One region of the Exiguobacterium sp. TDN 0502 genome, then DNA from elsewhere that is predicted to be linked to it. Evidence: predicted binding sites of a transcription regulator. Region 1 holds the regulator's gene; each other region holds the start of a gene.
The links. Region 1 encodes Rex, which represses fermentation and respiration genes when NADH is low (regulators of the CRP and FNR family bind a similar motif). Its sites were predicted from a motif close to TTGTGAAATATTTCACAA; they were not measured.
Positions count from the first base shown of each region.

Region 2: ACRPK8_RS08315 (cytochrome c oxidase subunit 2A) is a predicted target of Rex. The motif match lies at 3,722-3,739, and genes of this name have one in related genera.
Region 3: pflB (formate C-acetyltransferase) is a predicted target of Rex. The motif match lies at 1,977-1,994, and genes of this name have one in related genera.
Region 4: ACRPK8_RS04575 (cytochrome ubiquinol oxidase subunit I) is a predicted target of Rex. The motif match lies at 1,687-1,704, and genes of this name have one in related genera.

Region 1 is NZ_JBOZGJ010000009.1:117,423-122,506, forward strand. Features, by position in the region: gene tatC (twin-arginine translocase subunit TatC) at 1-563, opposite strand, end outside; gene ACRPK8_RS11020 (twin-arginine translocase TatA/TatE family subunit) at 571-768, opposite strand; gene ACRPK8_RS11025 (redox-sensing transcriptional repressor Rex) at 768-1,427, opposite strand; gene ACRPK8_RS11030 (ATP-binding cassette domain-containing protein) at 1,595-3,496, shown strand; gene ACRPK8_RS11035 (hypothetical protein) at 3,496-3,918, shown strand; gene ACRPK8_RS11040 (flavin reductase family protein) at 4,061-4,654, opposite strand; gene ACRPK8_RS11045 (DoxX family protein) at 4,674-5,072, opposite strand.
Region 2 is NZ_JBOZGJ010000006.1:64,069-69,152, forward strand. Features, by position in the region: gene ACRPK8_RS08295 (sensor histidine kinase) at 1-646, shown strand, start outside; gene ACRPK8_RS08300 (response regulator) at 643-1,272, shown strand; gene ACRPK8_RS08305 (b(o/a)3-type cytochrome-c oxidase subunit 1) at 1,370-3,061, opposite strand; gene ACRPK8_RS08310 (cytochrome c oxidase subunit II) at 3,063-3,533, opposite strand; gene ACRPK8_RS08315 (cytochrome c oxidase subunit 2A) at 3,546-3,659, opposite strand; gene ACRPK8_RS08320 (Crp/Fnr family transcriptional regulator) at 3,889-4,596, opposite strand; gene ACRPK8_RS08325 (CDP-glycerol glycerophosphotransferase family protein) at 4,763-5,084, opposite strand, start outside.
Region 3 is NZ_JBOZGJ010000006.1:52,299-57,382, reverse strand. Features, by position in the region: gene pflB (formate C-acetyltransferase) at 1-1,890, opposite strand, end outside; gene ACRPK8_RS08250 (hypothetical protein) at 2,229-2,657, shown strand; gene ACRPK8_RS08245 (DEAD/DEAH box helicase) at 2,686-3,858, shown strand; gene ACRPK8_RS08240 (hypothetical protein) at 3,855-4,499, shown strand; gene ACRPK8_RS08235 (diguanylate cyclase domain-containing protein) at 4,552-5,084, opposite strand, start outside.
Region 4 is NZ_JBOZGJ010000002.1:270,129-275,212, forward strand. Features, by position in the region: gene ACRPK8_RS04570 (cytochrome d ubiquinol oxidase subunit II) at 1-158, opposite strand, end outside; gene ACRPK8_RS04575 (cytochrome ubiquinol oxidase subunit I) at 171-1,568, opposite strand; gene ACRPK8_RS04580 (N-acetyldiaminopimelate deacetylase) at 1,803-2,915, opposite strand; gene ACRPK8_RS04585 (LysR family transcriptional regulator) at 2,899-3,789, opposite strand; gene ACRPK8_RS04590 (disulfide bond formation protein B) at 3,855-4,250, shown strand; gene ACRPK8_RS04595 (FAD-dependent oxidoreductase) at 4,325-5,084, opposite strand, start outside.

The DNA of each region.
Region 1 (5,084 bases):
CGCATGAGATGTGGCGTCACAAGACCAAGACGTGTTAAGAACATCGTCACGACCGGCAGCTGGAACAATAAACCGAACGGCATCGTCAACCGGATCAAGAAACTAAAATAGTTTTCGACCCCGATGACTTGTTCGATGCCAAGTTCCTTCCCGAGATCCGTCGAGACTTCAAGCAGAAACGGTAGCAACCAGAAATACGAGAAGGCTACTCCGGACAAAAACAGAAAGAAGATGACCGGAATATACGTCAATGTTGCTTTTTGTTCCTTATCATACAGTCCCGGACGGACAAACGCCCAGAGTTGGTACATCCAAAACGGAGACGCTAAGATCAGCGCAATGATGAACGCGAGGTTTAAATATAACATTAAAGGATCTGCGACGTTGAAAGCATTCAAGCCGATACCAAGCTCTTTTAAATCCGCTTGCAGGAAACGGACGAGCGGTCGGACGAGCGGAAACGCGACAGCGAACAGGACGACGACGATGAGGAGCGACCAGACGATCCGCTTTCGCAGTTCGTCGAGGTGCGACGTCATGCTTTGTTCTTGATCAACCGCCATGATTCAATCACTTCTCTTTCGGTTCGTCCTTTTTATCATCGTCCATGATGCCGTTTGTGGCATTCTTGAACTCTTTCAATGTCTGACCGGCAGCACGACCGAACTCCGGTAACTTCTTCGGTCCGAAGATGATCAACGCGACGACTGCGATTAATCCGATGCTCGCAGGTCCGATACCTAGTGTGAGCGGGATAAGGTTTTCCATTATGATTTCACTCCTTCAGCTGATTGCGAATAATGCTTCATGAAATAAACTAACGACTGCAACTCGATCGATAAATCGATGTGATGGACCCGGACACTTGCCGGCACGTTCAATCGTGCAGGCGTAAAGTTCAGGATGCCTGTCACACCATACTCGACTAACTCATCCGCTACTGACTGTGCGAACTGGGACGGAACCGTCAAGATGGCGACATCGACCTGGTTCGCTTCGATTTGCTCTTTCATGTCCGAAACATGATAGATTGGAACGTCATGCGTCGTTGTTCCGACCTTCTCTTCGTCCGCATCAAACGCAACGACTATCCGAGTACTATTATTCTTTAAAAAGTTATAATTTGCAAACGCTGTTCCGAGATGACCGACCCCGATTAAGGCGACATTCGTCACCTCATCTTGATTCAAGGTTTTCCGGAAAAACGTCAAAAGGTGTTGGACGTTGTATCCATAGCCCTTTTTTCCCAGTGCCCCAAAGTAGGAAAAATCGCGACGAATCGTTGCTGAATCAACCTTCACCGCTTCACTTAACTCAGCAGAAGAGACGCGGAGCTTACCTGAATTGTATAAACTTTGGATGAAACGATAATATAGCGGCAACCGTTTTGCTGTCGCTTGTGGAATTTTTGTGTCTGGTCCATTCATCCTGCAGTTCCCCCTTCGGCCACATCCATCGTGGCACCCAAATCTTTGCAAAAAGCTTTCTACTCTCCTTGATTGTAAACCACTTCACATAGAGTCACAAATAATATATTCCGCAGGACCGCGTGCTTTTGTTCGTGATAGACTAAAGGGTGGAAGGATGGATGGAAATGATACTCTTACAAGTCAACCAACTCTCGAAATCATTCGGCGTCGAGCCGATTTTAGAAAATATCAAACTCGAAGTACAAGAACGCGACCGGATCGCACTCGTCGGTCGAAACGGTGCCGGTAAATCAACCTTGCTTAAAATCATTGCCGGTGAACTCAGTCACGACTCCGGTGACATCATGAAAGGCAAAGACGTCAAAATCGGTTATCTCGCGCAAGACAGTGGTCTCGAATCGAATGAGACGATCTGGAACGAGATGCTGACCGTCTTTGAACATCTGCAGGAGCAAGAACGGACACTGCGCCGGATGGAGATCGAGATGGGCATGGAGCATATCTTGAACGATCCGGTCGCTTACGATCGTCTCCTGAAGACATACGATCAAGCGCAACATGACTTCTCAGAAGCCGGTGGTTATCAGTTTGAAGCGAATATCCGCTCCGTCCTGCACGGGATGCGCTTTTATCCGGATGATTATTCGCGCCGGATCCAGACGTTATCCGGTGGTCAACGGACACGTCTCGCCTTAGCGAAGATGCTCCTGCAAGCACCTGAACTCCTCATTCTCGATGAGCCGACCAATCACCTGGATATCGATACGCTCGCCTGGCTCGAGAGTTATCTCAGCGGCTACCGCGGTGCCGTCCTGATCGTCTCGCATGACCGGTATTTCCTCGATCAGGTCGTCAATGTCGTCTACGAGCTCTCGCGTAACATCTGTCGTAAGTTCACCGGGAACTATACGAAGTATCTGGAGCAAAAGGCAGCGTTATATGACCAGGAAATGAAACAGTTCGAACAGCAGCAAGAAGAAATCGCGAAGATGCAGGACTTCATTCAACGCAACATCGCCCGGGCGACGACGACAAAACGTGCCCAAAGTGTCCGGAAGCGGCTCGAGAAGGTCGAGCGGCTCGATCGACCAGATGGCGATGAACGCAGTACGGTCCTGTCCTTCCCGATTGAAAAACAAAGCGGGAACGACGTCCTGCAAGTCAACCAGCTGGCGATCGGTTACGAAGAGGCCGTCTCAAAAGACATTACGTTCCGCCTGCAACGCGGCGAATCCCTCGCCCTCGTCGGACCAAACGGAATCGGGAAGTCAACGCTCCTAAAAGTTCTCGTCGGACGTCTTCGTCCCCTGTTCGGTGATTTCCGCTTCGGAACCGGCGTCTCGATCGGCTATTACGATCAAGAGCAGGCAGAGCTCAATGACCGGAATCGTGTCATCGATGAGATTTGGAACGAATGGCCACTGATGCGCGAACAGGAAGTCCGTTCTGTCCTCGGACAATTTCTGTTCGGCGGTGACGACGTCTTCAAAATCGTCCACGAGTTATCCGGTGGCGAACGCGGACGTCTCGCACTCGCAAAACTGAAACTCCGGAAAACGAACGTCCTCGTCCTCGATGAGCCGACGAACCACTTGGACCTGGATTCGAAGATGGTCCTTGAAAATGCCCTCGTCGACTATGAAGGAACGCTACTGTTCGTCTCCCACGACCGTTACTTCATCGACCGGATCGCGACCCGTGTCATCGAGATGAGCGAGACCGGTGTGACAGAGTATCTCGGTGACTATTCGTACTATACGGAGAAGAAGGCGGAACAAGAAGAGATTGCCCGCCTTGAAGCCGAGGAGGCGAAAGCCGCAAAAGTCACAGCATCGAAGACGATCGATAAAGAGGCACAGAAGGAAGAAAAGAAACGCCGTCAACAGATCGAACAGCTTGAGCAGGAGATTGAACGACTCGAACAACGTTCAACGGAAATCGAACAGTTACTCTGTGAACCGGAAGTCTTCAATGATATTCCGAAAGCGACGGCGCTGTCTGCCGAGCGGGATCAGATTGATGTTGATCTACTCGAATTGATGGAACGATGGGAGAACCAACACTGATGCGAACGAAAAGCTTTTTCATCAACTTGATTCAAGGACTGCTATCCGGCATCCTTTATTTCGTCCCGATGTATGCGGACTACGTGTCCGCCTTCATCCGTCCGGATGCTCTGAATGCCGTCTATCCTTTGTTCATCCTTATTTCCTGTATGATCGGACTGGTCATCCAGACGTGGAGCGGTCTTCTTGTCAGCCTGCTCTCCGGATTATGTTGTACACTTCTGACGACTCAATTGTTCGTCGAACTCAATGATCCGATGATTCTGGCCTATTACGGGAGTATTTCTCCACTGGTCGCCTTTTTAATCAGCTGTGTCGGTATTTGGGCACTGGCCATCGTTTTTTACCTCTTAGATGGTTATCAAGGAAGTAAACGACATGGACTTGAGACTTCTTCGAACGAAGTCGATCCGCAACCTTAAAAGTCGACTGGCAACCTAATGAACAAAGGGAGTTGAAATTCCGGAATCTGGTCCGGTCTCTCAACTCCCTTTTCTTTAACTGTTCATGTAAACATTGGTCGTCAAAGTGAATCTGACCATACATCAAACATTCATGCTTTTATTATTCTGTCGGTCGGGCAATCGTAAACGTCTTTCCGATCGTCGCATAATCATTCCCCGCTAAACGCGCAACAGCTTTTAATCCTGCCGCGTCGATCCGGAACGACTCGACGAGTTCATCCGCGACATGATAGCGCAGTACTTCACCAATCAAAAGATCGGCACCTTCTAGCTCAACGTGTTGCGTCAAGCGCATCTCGAAGCGGATTTTTGCTTCCGCGATGCCCGGTACGTCGATCGCATCGCTATCGACGAGCGTTAGATCCGTCCGCTTAAGCTCACTCTCACCGTAAGCGAGTGGTGCAGCTGTCTCATTGACCGCGTCAACGATCTCTTCGCTGACGATATGGATGACATAGCTTTGTTTCGTCAGGATGTTACGCGCCGTATCCTTCTGTCCTTGATCCGTCCGTTGAACGGCGATCACGAGTTGCGGTGGACTGCTTGATGCGACCGTAAAGAATGAAAAGGGTGCAGCGTTTACCGTCCCGTCTTCTCCTTGTGTCGTCACAAAAGCAATCGGACGCGGAATGATGCTTCCGATCAGTAATTTATAATTGTCTTTTGCACTAAGCGTTGATGCCTCGAACTTCATGAATGACCCACCTTTTTCCTCACCCGATGAGTGCAGCGAGTGAATAGTCTCCAGCACCGATCATCGCTACACCAAGGGCGATGACGATCAATGCCATGTTGTATTCGTACCCGTTCTGCGTCACCCAGTAACCATTCGCACCGTGTACTTTGACGATTGCGACAAGCATCGATCCGATGATGAGGAGCGCTGCGATCCAGAGAAACAGACCTCCTGCAAACAATAAGCCGCCGATCAATTCAGCAAGACCTGCCGTAATCGCGAGTGCCTTCCCTGGCTTCATGCCGATCGATTCGAACCAGCCGCCTGTTCCAGCGATGCCGTGTCCGCCGAACCAACCAAATAATTTCTGTGTCCCGTGTGCAGCAAATGTTAAGCCGATGATTAAACGAATGATTAAAAGTCCTGTATCCATCATTGTTCTCTTCTC
Region 2 (5,084 bases), on a different contig from region 1:
GCAACATGTCGAACAAGTGAGGGTTCAAGCCGTCACGGAAGAACGTAAGCGACTCGCACGTGATTTACACGACTCCGTGTCGCAACAACTTTATGCCATCTCCATGATGACGACTGCAGCGAAGCAAACAATCCTCTCACAGCCGGAAGCTGCTGCCAAACAAATCGAGATGGTCGAGACGATGGCACAAACGGCACAGTCCGAAATGCGTTCCCTGTTGCTTCAACTGCGCCCCGTCGAACTCGAAGGGATGACGTTGCAACAAGGACTCTCCCAATTACTCGAAGAATTATCTAGAAAACAATCTACCCAATTGAGTTGGAAACTAGAAGAGATGTCCCTTCCCCGTCAAATTGAAAACGAACTGTTCCGGATCGTTCAAGAAGGATTAACGAACGCATTACGCCACGCAAAAGCCTCTCATATGGATATCGAACTCCGGGAATTCAATGAGACGGTCATTTTGAGCATGAATGATGATGGTGTCGGGTTCGTCGTTGATGAAAAGAAACTCGCCTCTTATGGGATTAATTCAATGCGGGAACGGACGGCTGAAATGGGCGGAACGATCCGTCTCGTCAGTGTTCCGGGACAAGGAACTCAAATCGAAGTTAAACTTAGAAAAGATCGGATGGTGCAAGTATGATACGCGTATTATTAGTAGATGATCATGAGATGGTCCGCGCCGGTGTATCCGCATTTCTCTCTACGCAACCGGACATCGAAGTCGTCGCCGAAGCCTCGGATGGTCAAGCGGGAGCCGCGCTTGCGCTTGAACACCGACCGGATGTCATCTTGATGGATTTAGTCATGGAGCCGGTAGACGGTGTCGAAGGAACACGACTAATCCGTAAAGATTGGCCAGAGGCTAAAATCCTCGTCGTCACGAGTTTTCTCGATGACGAAAAGGTCTACCCGGTCATTGAAGCGGGTGCGATGAGTTACGTCTTGAAAACCGCCAGTGCTTTTGATATCGCCGAAGCAATCCGAAAGACAGCAAACGGTCAATCCGTCATGGCAGCACAAGTGACCGGTAAAATGATGGAACGCCTTCGTCGTCCTACGACCCATTTACATGACGATCTAACGGAACGTGAGCAAGAAGTCCTGCAGCTGATGGCTCGCGGTATGGCGAATCAGGAAATCGCAGACGAATTGTTCATCTCCCTGAAAACCGTCAAGACACACGTTTCGAATATTCTATCGAAACTGGATGTCGTCGACCGGACACAAGCCGTCGTCTATGCCTTCAAGCATAATCTCGTCAAATAAGATTTTGGACTTCATTACTTATTCTGTATGCCCACGAACAAGCACCCCGCTCATCCTCTTTCTAGAGAATAAGCGGGGTGCTTCATTTATATATAGATCACCACAACTTCCATCCCGGCGCGCCTGGAGGAGCATTTTCGATCATATGCCAAATCGGCACGGTATACGCAAACGCAATTAACGCAAACGTTACGAAGATCCATAACTTCCAGTTCTCAAAGAAAAGCGGGGTTGCCATCGCTTCTTCTTCTGTTTCAGCAATCGGAAATTCTTCCGTTCCTTTTGGAGTTCGGAAAGCGAGTTGGAACATCGCATACAAGAACAACAGAATCGAGATGAATAAAATCGTTCCACCAATCGCCATTGCGACATGATACGGAATCCAGCCGGCAACGATTGAATCTTTGAAGTAAGCAGCGGGACCGGTCCGTCGTGGATTACCAAGTAGTCCTGAAATATGCATCGCCGTCGACATGAAGAGCATTCCGATCGTCCAAGCAGCCGTTTGAATCAATCCGAGACGATTCATTGCCGCTGTTAATGTCCGACCACGTAAGAGCGGGACAAGCCAGTAGGCAGTACCGAAAAACGTCAGTGCCACAGCCGCACCGACCGTGATATGAAAGTGTCCAGTGACCCATAACGTATTATGGACGATGATATTCAGTTGATGCGATGCGTTGATGACGCCGCCGGCACCTGCCGGAATGAAGAACAACATTCCGATGAACGGTGCAAGAAAACGGACGTCCCGGTATGGCATCTTCTTCACCCAACCAAATACTCCCGTTGCACCCTTCCGGCGACCTGCTAACTCAAATGTCGCAAACATCGAGAAGGCTGTCATCAAGGATGGGATGATGACGAGAAACGTTAGTACGACTTGGACATATTTCCAAAATGCTGAAATACCCGGCTCAAGCAACTGATGGTGAAAACCAACTGGAAACGAAAAGAGTAAGAACAGTAAGAAAGACATCCGTGCTAACGCGTCAGAAAAAATCTTCCCGCCGACGATTTTCGGAATGACCGTGTACCAGACGATATATGCCGGTAACAACCAAAAATAAACGAGCGGATGACCAAAGTACCAAAATAGCGTCCGTGATAGTTCGATCCCGACCTTATCCGTCCAGCCGAGAGATAACGGCAGCAATTGGAAGAGAATCGTCGCAGCCACTCCAAGTGTCGCAACGACCCATAACAGGGCAGTCATGATACTCATATATGCTTGCAGCGGCGGATGGACCCCCGGATGCTCCCGCTTGTAATCGGCATACATCCGGAACATAGCACCCGAAGCGATCCACGTTCCGACGACGAAGATGACAAGTCCGATATAAAAGACCGGATGTGCCTTGAGTGGTGCATAGAATGTATAGAGGACGGAAGCTTCCCCTGCAAGTACCATCCACGTGACGAGGACGACACCAAGGATCATGAACCAGAATCCGACCCACCCGAGACGCCGAGGAAAGTCTTCGAAACGCCCGAATGATTGTCCTAAAAATGAGAACAGTAATCCAAAGATAAATAATGTCGTAAAGACGATTGCAAGCATCAATCCGTGTGCAGTGAGAAGCTCATAGTAGCCAACTCCAGCAATTTCTGGAATGACACCTGTACGAACCATCGTTTGTAGTAGTCCACATAAACCACCAATCAATAAGGCAACGAGTGAAAAACTGACATGTGCGAAAGCGAGCTTCGCTTCCTTGATACCGATGACGGTAGCAGGCAGACCACGCTCCATCTCGAACTGTCTTAATTTTTTTGAAATGGCATTCATCTTATTCCACCACCTTGATTTTTGTAGACATCATGTGATGACCTGTTCCGCAATACTCATTACAAACGACCAGGTACTCTCCTGCTTCCTTGAATGTGTACTCGATCGAATTGATATGTCCCGGAACGACCATCATGTTGACGTTCGTTTTGACGATCTCAAACCCATGGACGACATCCTTCGACGTGACGAGGAAGTCAACCGTCGCCCCTTTTGGAATCACCATGTCCTTCGGTGTGAACTGGAAGGCCTGTGAAACGATGATCGCTTCATAGCGGTCGTCATCGATTTTTTTCAGTCCTGGTTTGTCGAACGGTTTCGTTTGATCGACTTTCGTCGGATCAATCAATGTTGCATCGGATGGCGGTTGATTCCCAGAAGCAAAAGCGGATACGCCGATGATGGTTAAAAAGACCCCAAGCATCGCTGCCCCGAAGATCAGCCAGATTTTTTCTAGACGATGAATATGCATCGTGACTCCTCCTTACCGTGATAAGAATAATAGAAAGATTGAGCTCCACATCCCAATGATGACACCCGCTACAATCAGGACGGCAACGAATGTTCCTCTAAGGTTCGATTCTGATTTTTGGCCCATGGTGATCACTCCTCTCCTGCTTTGAACTTGTCTTTATTGTAAGAATTCAGCAAGTTTGGAAACTGTGATATATATCACTTTAAATGTGAAGAATACGCACTTTTCTTTCTAAAAACACACAGAAAGTTCACATCTGAACAAGTGAAGAAACGGCTACTCATACGCAAAAAAATCCAAACCTGAGACAGAAAAATTCTGCTTCACGTTTGGATTGTTCGTATACCATCTATTAAATTCGACAAACACCTGCTGGGCATCCTTCACAATGACAGAGATCTCGCAAGTATTGGATATCGTGAATGATGATTTCTTTTGCCGTCATCGAAATAACACCGTCTTTTTTCCACTGGGAGAACATGCGGTTGACGGTTTCACGCGGTGCCCCGATCAATTGACCGAACTCCCCGTCGGATGGACGTTTTGCAAGACGATAACTTTCTCCCGTTTGTTCCCCTTCCATCGCGACGAGACGAAGTAATGTCGAAGCTAACGCACCCGGTTTTCCGAACAATAGCAAGTCACGCAATTTGGTCTCCGTCTGTTTCCGCATTAAGGCTTGCCACCGCATGATTTCAAGTGCAAAAGTACCGTCCTTTTTCATGAGCTCCTCTAACTGTGCTTTTGATAAGAAGCCGATGACGCTGTCTTCCATCGTCTCGATGCTATAGGAACTCGGGAATGCCTCTCCGACATCGAATTCCCCGAATAAATCGCCTTTGAAATATAAGAACATGAGTAATGGACTGCCTTTTTTCGTCAACTTCGATAGTTTGACGCCTCCTTGTTTCACATAAAACAACTTATCATTCATTTCCCCTTCCCAACACACGATGGAATCCTTTTTGAACGTCGTTTCCGTCATGAAGCTCTCCAGTACCGTTCTGGTCTCAGGCGATAAGACGAACGTATTGGCTTCAGTCGTTCCGCAAGTCAGCATATCCATTTCTCCTTTCGTATCATTCTACTTTCAGTATAGAACATCACAGTTCAAAAGAATTGATTTTCAAAAGATCGTCAAACTTTGTTCAACTTTTCACATATAAAATTTATAAAAATCCTGACACTTTCGAATGATTACACTCTAATCGCGTCAGGCATTTACATCATCGATTGAGATCATAATAGTAGCGTAGGATACGATCCACTGCCCGTCCCGGTGTTTGATCATACCAGTCGGCTTGAAATTCCTTCATCTTCTGTCGACTTTCATCTAATACCGTATCCGACATGATCCACTCCATCAATTGCTCCATCCGTTCTGTCTGTCGGACAGGTAACGGTTTCGGATACTGATCGATCAGTCCAGGCAACTGACGATACGTATCGATATCCGGTGTATATAAGAACGTCGGAATCTCGAGAAGGCAGCTCTCAAAAGGAATCGATGAATAATCGGTCACCACTACATCCGTGATCAGCAAATAG
Region 3 (5,084 bases), on a different contig from region 1:
TCCATGCATCGGGTTAGCCCCCGGAGCGAACGGTTCACCGGCACGGCGTCCATCCGGCGTATTCCCTGTCTTTTTACCGTAAACGACGTTTGAAGTGATCGTCAGGACAGACTGTGTCGGGAGCGCATTGCGATACGTTGGGTGTTTACGGATTTTCTCCATGAACAGTGTCACGAGATCAACCGCCATCTGGTCGACCCGTTCATCGTTATTCCCGAACTTCGGAAACTCGCCTTCGATCTTGAAATCAACTGCAATCCCATCCGCATCCCGGATTGGACGGACTGTCGCGTAACGGATGGCGGATAGACTATCAGCAACGACTGATAAACCAGCGATACCGCATGCCATCGTCCGTAAGATTTCCGGATCGTGTAAGGCCATCTCAATCCGTTCGTAACTGTATTTATCATGCATAAAGTGGATGACATTCAGTGTGTTGACGTACAGTTCTGCGAGCCAATCGAGTTGACGATCATAAGCTGCCATGACGGTCTCGTAATCGAGTATGTCATCGAGCATCAATGGACTTGCGGGGGCGACTTGGATTTTGAGCTTCTCGTCCATTCCGCCATTGATCGTATAGAGTAATGCTTTTGCCAGGTTTGCCCGTGCACCGAAGAACTGCATCTGTTTCCCGATCTTCATCGCGGAGACACAACAAGCGATACCGTAATCATCCCCGTAGACCGGCAACATCAAATCATCGTTTTCATATTGAATCGAGCTTGAAACGATCGACATCTTCGCGCAAAATTCCTTGAATCCGCGTGGAAGCTGAGTAGACCAGAGAACGGTTAGATTCGGTTCCGGTGCCGGACCGAGTGTCGAGAGCGTGTGTAAGAAGCGGAATGAACTTTTCGTGACGTTTGATCGCCCATCTTCACTCATTCCACCGATTGATTCCGTTACCCACGTCGGGTCACCTGAGAACAAATCATTATAGTCCGGTGTCCGTAAGAATTTGACGATCCGAAGCTTCATGACGAAATGATCGACGAGTTCTTGTGCTGTCTCTTCCGTCAAGCGACCGGTCGCAAAATCACGTTCGACATAAATATCGAGGAACGTCGAGACGCGGCCGAGTGACATGGCTGCCCCGTTTTGTTCCTTGATGGCAGCGAGATAAGCAAGGTAGACCCACTGGAATGCTTCCTGGGCGGTTTCCGCCGGACGGGACAGGTCAAAACCGTAGCGTGTTCCGAGTTCCGTCAGTTCCGTCAGTGCACGCAATTGTTCGTTCATTTCTTCGCGGTCACGGATCATTGATTCGGATAAGAATCCGCCACGCGCCTTTAAGTCACGCTTCCGATCCTCAATCAAACGTGCTGTGCCGTACAACGCAACGCGACGATAGTCACCGATGATCCGACCGCGTCCGTAGGCGTCTGGTAAACCTGTGATGATACCGGCTTTACGCGCTGCGCGCATTTCCGGAGTATAGGCATCAAAAACGCCTTGGTTATGTGTTTTCCGGTACTCGCTGAAGGTTTTCGTGACCGTCTCATCTGCTTCAAAACCATATGCAGCTAAGGCATCATTCACCATCCGAATTCCGCCGTTCGGATGAATGGAACGCTTGAACGGTTCATCCGTCTGTAAACCGACGATTTTTTCAAGTGAGCGATTCAGATACCCTGCACCATGCGAGAGGATCGTTGAAGGTGTATTGGCATCAACGGCGTAAACTCCACCACGTTGTCGTTCCTCATTCGTCAGCTGTAGAATTTGTTGCCAAAGCTGTTCTGTTGCCTGCGTCGGACCAACTAAAAAGTGATCATCTCCTGTATATTCCGTGCGATTGAGTCGGATGAAATCCGCGACATCGATCGCTTTTACCCATTCACCGGGCGTAAAGCTTGTCCAGGCACTTGTTTTTTCTAATAACATGGATACCACTCCTTTAATATTGAGCTAATCATCAGTTCCTTATGTGAATAGTGTAACAAAAGGAGGGGTGCATTCCCTTTACGTTCATGTGAATGTTTTAACAAGTGAACAAACGTTGATATGACGAGCTTTCTTTATTTCTGTATTCATATGAGAATTGTTCAAAAAAACAGTTTGGTGTTGCTAATTCAAGGTTTTTTAGAAACTGTATGAGTTGATTTGAAAAAGATTGACTAGAACAGTCGAAACTGTGAGGAATGTCACGCGACGGTATCTTGTGTTTTTAGGACGTATCGTTGACAATGAAAAAGGGAATATAGAACGTGGAGGTGTGCCAAATGGAGTATGTGTCATTAACACAACAAGGAGACTATCAGTCGGGAGACTGGGTCTCGCTAAAAATCGGATCGGACGGTTCGACACGAACCGGCATGATCACGGAATTCGAAAGTGACGGATTTTGGATTCGGTTTGAAGATGACTTTGATTATGAAGACTTTATCGGCTATGATGAATCGTATTGGATTGCGCTTGTTCGCCGTCCGATTGACGTAAAAGCGACGTATGCAAGTCTTGCCGAGTATCCGGCACTCGCTGCTGAGTTACAGGATCGTGTCATCCAAGGATTCGAGATTCTAGAAGAAGAAGCTGGTGAAGCAGAAATCCGGTTCCACATTCGATTGCTCGATGCAGGAAATGAATATACACAGACGTTACGGGGTTACCGTGATGCATCAGGAGATCATGTCGAATACGTAACGGCATGATGGAATTAAGAGAGTAGGAGAAATCGTTATGAATTTTACAAAACCATTTTTACAGGAAGCATGGGAACGGGCTCGCTTCAAGGACTTGATGCCTGTTCAAGAACAAGCGATTCCGTTGTTGCGCGAAGGAAAAGATGTCCTGGCTGAAGCGCCGACAGGAACAGGAAAGACGCTCGCCTATGTCATTCCGGCTTTAGAAAAGATTGAAGTAGAAGAACCGCATGTGCAAGTCGTCATCACGGCGCCAACACGGGAACTCGTCATGCAAATTCACCAAGTCATTCAATTGTTTGCGCAAGGAAGCGGCATCAAATCAGGCGCATTCATCGGTGGGGTTGAATTAAAGCGACAGTATGAGCGGTTGAAGAAAAAACCACAAATCATCGTCGGAACACCGGGACGCCTTGTCGAGTTGATCGATTCGAAGAAGCTGAAGATGCACAAGGTGAAATTGATCGTCTTAGATGAAGCGGATCAAATCTATGAAAGTGGGATGAGTGAATCGGCAACACGAATCGCAAACAGTGCACTACGCGATCGCCAACTCGCTTTCGTATCGGCAACATTACCGGAGCGGACGGCAGAATGGGGACGGACGCTTGCGAACGAGCCGGAAACGGTCCGTGTCGAGCGAGTCGTCAACAATCAGGTGACATTCGGATACCTAGAGACATCACGTCGTCAAAAACCTGAATTACTCCGTCGTCTCGCGAACATGCAAGGATCAAAAGTACTGACATTCATCAACAATCGTTCCTTCCTCGGACCGTTGAATGGTGAATTGAGTAAATTTTCTCTGAAGTACCGGATTCTAGATGCTGAAAAAGGCAAACGGGAGCGGATGGAGACATTGCGTTCTTATAAAAAAGGGGAGTTCCCTTTACTCGTCACGACAGGTCTTGCGGCACGTGGACTTGATATCGAAGCGGTCACGCACGTCGTTCATTACGATTTGCCGGAGTCGCTTGACGACTTTGTTCACCGTTCAGGACGGACAGGGCGCGGGAACGCAAACGGGATGGTACTTGCTCTTGTCACGGATCAGGATTTAAAGCACTTAAAAACACTTGCGAAGCAAATGGGTGTCGAGATGGAACCAATGGAAATCTACCGTGGGGAAGTGATTCCAAAGCGTGAATTCACAGCTCCTCAGACGATTAAACGACCGGCTACTCCTCACCGGAAAGGGCGATCGAAATGAAGAACGATCGAAAAGTAATTCCATTTCCAACGACGGTTTCGGAAGCGGAAATGAATGCAGCCTTGAAAAAGATGTACCAAGAGGCAGCGACAGCACGCAGTACGGATTGGGTCGCTTTCATTGAAGAGATTGCGACGGAAGGACGTTGGTATTTAAAAGATGCTGAGTTGTTCCGGGATCTCTTTGTCGATTGGGCGATCTTCTATGAAACGGATGATCAAGGGAAAACGCCGCACGGTCGTTTTCTTGAGCAAGTAAAAGAAGAGTTATCGCCTAGTCTCTATCGTGCCTTACGTGGATTAGCGGATCCGATGCCTTCACTGTTTCAAGTTGAGGCAGATGGCGTCGTTGATTTCATGTCGAAACAGACGTATCAGACCGATTTGACTGAGATTGAAGTCGAACCGGGTGATCTGTTAATTGGAAAACTGCTCTATATTTCGGGGAAGTGGCGCTTTGCGATTGCCTACATGAAGGTAGCGCGCGCTCTAGTCCCAGAAGTCTTAGCGTTGTTGACGGATTTCGTCGATGAAGTCGGAGAAGATGCGTTACTTCGTCAGTATCCTGAATTCTGTGCTGAGTTGATTGATTTACTGCTTGATATCGAAGAAGGCAACATTGCACCGAGACCAGAAGAATGACCAAAAGCCTGGAACACGCCACTACGAGGTAGTGATTGTTCCAGGCTTTTGTTTATACATCAGAGCGATATAAGGCGACATCGTTCTTATCGCGATGTTTAATTCGATACATCGCCAAGTCAGCTTGCTTCAAACACGTCTCCAGGTCGGATTGATCACGTGCTGTCACGCCGATACTTGCTGAAACCAGGAGCGATTGTCCTTTATATACATAAGGGCGTCTGAGGTGTTGTAAAAAAGACTTACATATTCGACGTAAAGACAGTTCATCGTCTGCTGCCAACAAAATGGCGAACTCGTCTCCGCCAAGGCGATAAACAGATCCGGGAGCATTTGAATATTCCTCTAGTCGTTTGGCAACTTCAATCAATACATAATCTCCCGCTTCATGTCCATACATATCATTGACCTGTTTAAAGCCGTCTAGATCAATGAGGGCGAGGTAATTCATTTCATGCAGGCGATTGGTGAAGTCGCGTTCTAACGATCGCCGGTTTCCGATGCTGGTCAAGGCATCATGATAGGCATGGTATTCGATTCGTTGTTGACGCGCCTTTCTTTCCGTGACGTCATGTAAAATCGTAA
Region 4 (5,084 bases), on a different contig from region 1:
GAGAGGTAACGAAGAATCAAGCGATTCGTTAAATGGTCTCGCTTCGTGTATTTCGAATAGAAAGCATAAAATCCAGCACCGAAGTCAATTGAGGCAACGATGAGATATCCGTACAGGAAAGTCCAAAGGACCGTAATCCCTAGTGTTTGAACGTCCAAATCGTTCCCTCCTTACTTGTTATCATCGACGAACATTGCTTCACCACGCGCGTGGTGGTTCTCAGCAAGTTCTTGAAGTTCTTTACCGACAGGGTTTTTCTTGAACATCCGTAACAAGACAACCGTACAAATCGTTCCGAGCACCAGATACAGCGCACTGAATAGAATCAGCATCGGACCAACGGCTGTTGACGTCGTCGCCGCATCCGCTGTTCGCATGATGCCATAAAGCGTCCAAGGTTGACGACCGATTTCAGCATACATCCATCCGGCTTCGATCGAAATCATCGCTAGCGGACCACCGATGAATACCCCTCGTAAAATCCACTTGTTATAGGGATTCAGTTTTTTCAAGCGGAACGCTAGGATGAACAAGGCGGAGATAGCTGCCAGATACATCCCGATCGATACCATGATATCGAAGAAGTAGTGGACGATCAATGGTGCCTGATCTTCTTTTGCAAACTCGTTTAGACCAATGACTTCCGTGTTCGGTGCTCCCCCTGCAAGAATCGAGAGTGCATATGGAATTTTGACGGCACCCTTGATTTCATAACTACCGTCTTCTTGTTGATCCAGAATACCACCGAAAATCAGTTCGGCTTCACTGGTCGTATCAAAATGCCATTCCGCAGCTGCTAGTTTTTCCGGCTGGTATTTCGCTAAATATTTCCCTGAGAAGTCACCGACAAGTGCTGTCGAGAACGCGAAAATCAGACCAGCCATGACAGTTAGACGAAGTGCCTTTTTGTGATACGCCGTTTCTGCTGCTGAAATCGTTTTTTTCCGAAGCAGATGGAACGCTGCAATCGCCGCTAAGATAAAGGCAACTGTCAAGTATGCCGAGACGATGACGTGTGTCGCTTTCGTCGGTGTAGCAGTGTTGAACATTGCTTTTAACGGTTCGATTTGCGTCAATGTACCATTGACGATCTTAAATCCTTCAGGTGAGTTCATGAATGAGTTGACCGTCGTGATGAAGAACGCTGATGCTGTCGCACCAATGACGACCGGAATTCCGATCAACCAGTGCAACCATGGGTTTTTGAAACGGTCCCATGTGTACAGGTAGATCCCAAGGAAAATCGCTTCAAAGAAGAATGCAAATGTCTCCATGAATAGCGGTAAGGCAATCGTTTGGCCAGCTACCTGCATGAGTGACGGCCAAAGTAATGATAGTTGCAGCCCGATTGCTGTCCCTGTTACGACACCGACTGCTACGGTGACGACATATCCACGCGTCCACCGTCTTGCTAATAAAATATAATCCGGATCTTTTCGTTTCAGACCGATGAATTCAGCTGCCAGTACCATGAGCGGTACCCCGACGCCAATCGTCGCGAATATAATGTGAAACGCTAGTGTGAGCCCTGTCAACAATCGACTGAGCACTACGGGATCATTGAACATGTATATAGCCCCCTCTTCCTAAAACATACTTCTCTATATGGTCTATAACCGTATCATAGAGAACATAACCCTTTGTGTCTGTTTATAATGTTTGATGTAACAAATTGTTCACATATGCACGTGATTTTCTTCACAAAATGTTCGAAAACTCTTATTCCTACATATATAAAAAGCTTTCCCGTTCTTGAATTCGAAAGGGAAAGCTGTAATTCCTTTATTATTCTATAAAACTTTTTAAACATATTCCCGGAAGTAGTGGTCGAGTAAATCGATGACGAATGGGATCGCTGCTTCATCTGGGTTCAACGTTGGTTGATGCAGACCTGATGTCGGATTATCGACACCGAGCCAAAACATCATGCCGGGAATTTCTTTAAGCATGAAACCGAAATCTTCACCGGTCATCGCTGCATCACATTCGATGTAGTTCGCATTCATTTTAACGAACGATGAAAATTTATCGACGATATGCTGGTCGTTGACGACCTCGTAGTATCGATTTCCGAATTGAAGATCAATCTTGACCCCGAACGATGCTTCGATTCCCCGAATGATTTCACGGACACGACGCTCTAATTTCTCCATATCTTCTCCATTTAGTGCACGCATCGTACCGTCAAGGACTGCTTTTCCGGCAATGACGTTCTCACGAATACCTGCATCCACTCTACCGATCGTAATGACACTGCAGTTCATCGGATTGATCGAACGGCTGACAATCGTCTGTAATTGCATGATGAGAGCGGCTTGCGCGACGACCGTATCAATCGTCAAGTGAGGAAATGCTGCATGACCGCTTTGTCCATAAATCGTGATATGGACTTCCCGAGCACTTGCAAACAGGACACCCGGGCGACTCGCAATCGTACCGACTGGATATTCTGGTGCCACGTGTAGACCATACATCTCACTTGGACGATATTTTTCGAACAACGGACTTTTGATCATCGGCTCCGCCCCGCCCGGACCTTCTTCCGCTGGTTGGAATAAAAAGACGACATCATCCATGACCGGGAGTTCGACGATCCGTTGCATCAAGCCTAGCGCAATCGACGTATGCATATCGTGACCACAGGCGTGCATGAAGCCTGGATGTTCCGAGCAAAACGGCAGTCCTGTTGCTTCTTCGATCGGCAATCCATCAATGTCCGCTCGGTAACCGATCGTCCGGTTTCCCGTCAATCCTTTCACCCGGACAAAGACACCTGTTTCGAATGTATCATACGTGACACGGTCTGGTGGATAGGCACGAATTTGTTCCAATATAAAAGCTTGCGTCTTAAATTCCTTGAACCCCGGTTCTGGTATTTTATGAAGCGCGCGCCGCATTTCAATGGCGTATTCCATCTGACTGACTTCCTCCTTCTTCTTTTACGATGTCCCAAAACGCTTGGACTTGTTTTAATTCAAGCATCGATTCCGTAGATAAGATCCACGTATCTCGCTTCAGCACTTTTCCGGATGAGGTTTTCAACGGAAGTTGCATGACTTCATTCGAATGTTGGATCGTCGATTCGGGCAGGATAGCAAAACCGATTCCATGTAACGCCATCTGTTTGCATGTCTCGATTTGATCGACGACAAGTGTCCGGGATGGTGGACTTGCAAACCGATCTTGCCACCATTCTAAAATTTCTTGGTAATAGGTCGAATCACTCTTGAACTGGATGAACGGTCGATCCGTCACCCGCAACTGCTCGATTGACGTCAGCTCACTATCGACAAGATAGAGCGGATCGGAGAACAGGCGCTCTTTGACACCTTTCCAATCCGGATTCCCGCGAATGATACCGATATGAAAATGCTCTTCCAACATATGACGCATCATTTCACTCGACCATCCTGTCACGAGCTGAACGCGAACATGCGGGTAACGTTCGACGAATCGTTTCAAGACACGCGGCAGCCAGTACTGACCCATGATGGAGGCAACGGCAATCCGAAGCGTTCCGTAGACAGCACCTTCTTCTGCCGTCAATTCACTTTTTAGTTCAAGTTCTTTTCGATTCATCTCTTTTGCGAGACCGATCACTTTTTCTCCTTGCGGGGTGATGCTTAAGCCGCGCGATGAACGGATGAACAGTTTTGTTCCCCAACGTCTCTCAATCGCAACGAGACGTTGACTAAGCGCAGGTTGTGAGACGAATAGTCGTTCCGCTGCTCTTCTCATGTTCAATTCTTCCGATAGGGTGATCAACATTTCCATTTCTGACACTTGCAATGTGAGATTCGACTCCTCATGATATAAGATGGCATTAGTTTAACATGTTAGAAAGGACGATACATATGACACGCTATCATTTTATGTTCATCATCTCAACGATTGCAACGCTTGGCAGTCTCTATTTCAGTGAAATTCGCGGGTTCATTCCTTGTCCGCTCTGTTGGTGGCAACGGCTCTTCATGTACACGACAGCCTTTTATTTGCTTATTTCCTTATTCCGGTCGAAAACGATTGATCCTCTATTCGTTCGTCTGTATGTGCTGGCCGGTTTTGGTGTTGCCCTATACCATGTCATCCTTGAGCGCTTACCGGATGGCGAAGCTTTATGTACGAGCGGATGCCTCATCAAATGGGTCAACTACTTTGGTTTCTTGACGATTCCGATGATGAGCCTGATCGCCTTTACGTTACTCTTGATTCTAGCATGCTACCCAAAACGTTCGAACGACGAAGCATAAGGTGTAAACTCTTTAAAGGACTAAAAAATAAGGAGAAGCCGATTACGCGCTTCTCCTTATTTCTATCATGTGAATCATTTCCATCGATTAAAGACGTTCACGGCGCTTGAGAACGCTAACTCTGAGAGTTGCCCCGTCCCTTCACACCAGTCTCCGACAAATGCAACGTCCGCATGTTCAGGAAGTTGTGTCGAAAGTGGTGCCTGTCCCATTTTCCATTTGATTTCTTGAACGATCGCCCGTTTAATCGTCCGTTCCGCAACGACCCGTTGTCGCCAATCTGAAAAGTGTAAGTCTAACATCTGTTCGATTCCGCTTCGCACGTGATCGATGTATTCGGGATCCTCTAGCCGCCTGTGATCAAGATAGGCGATCGCTTGAAGGACTTGACCATCTTTCGGCGCAAGACTTGCGTCATAATGGGATAAATCCGTGATGAACGCACGATGCGACCGATCATAGATATAGGAATAAGGGGTTTGGATATAAGGCTGTAATCCAAGATCGTAGACGAATACTTCGACCGGTTCATGACTGGCGTATGGCGTGACGAATTGTTGAATGGCAGATGGCGTCGCCATTTTAACGATTTCACGCGGCGGTATGGCAAAAATCAGCCGGTCGACCATCCACTCCTGTTTTTTTCGATCCCGAATCAGAAATCCTGTCGTCGTGGATTCAGCTGCTGTGATTTTCGCTTTTTTCAGAATCATCCCTCGGTTTTCTAAAATGATCCGCTCTAACTCCTGCACTAGTCCCTGCCATCCTCCCTCGATATAAGAGACCGGCTTACGTGTCCGAAACAGTTTTTGATAGTACTCGAAATAAACGTTC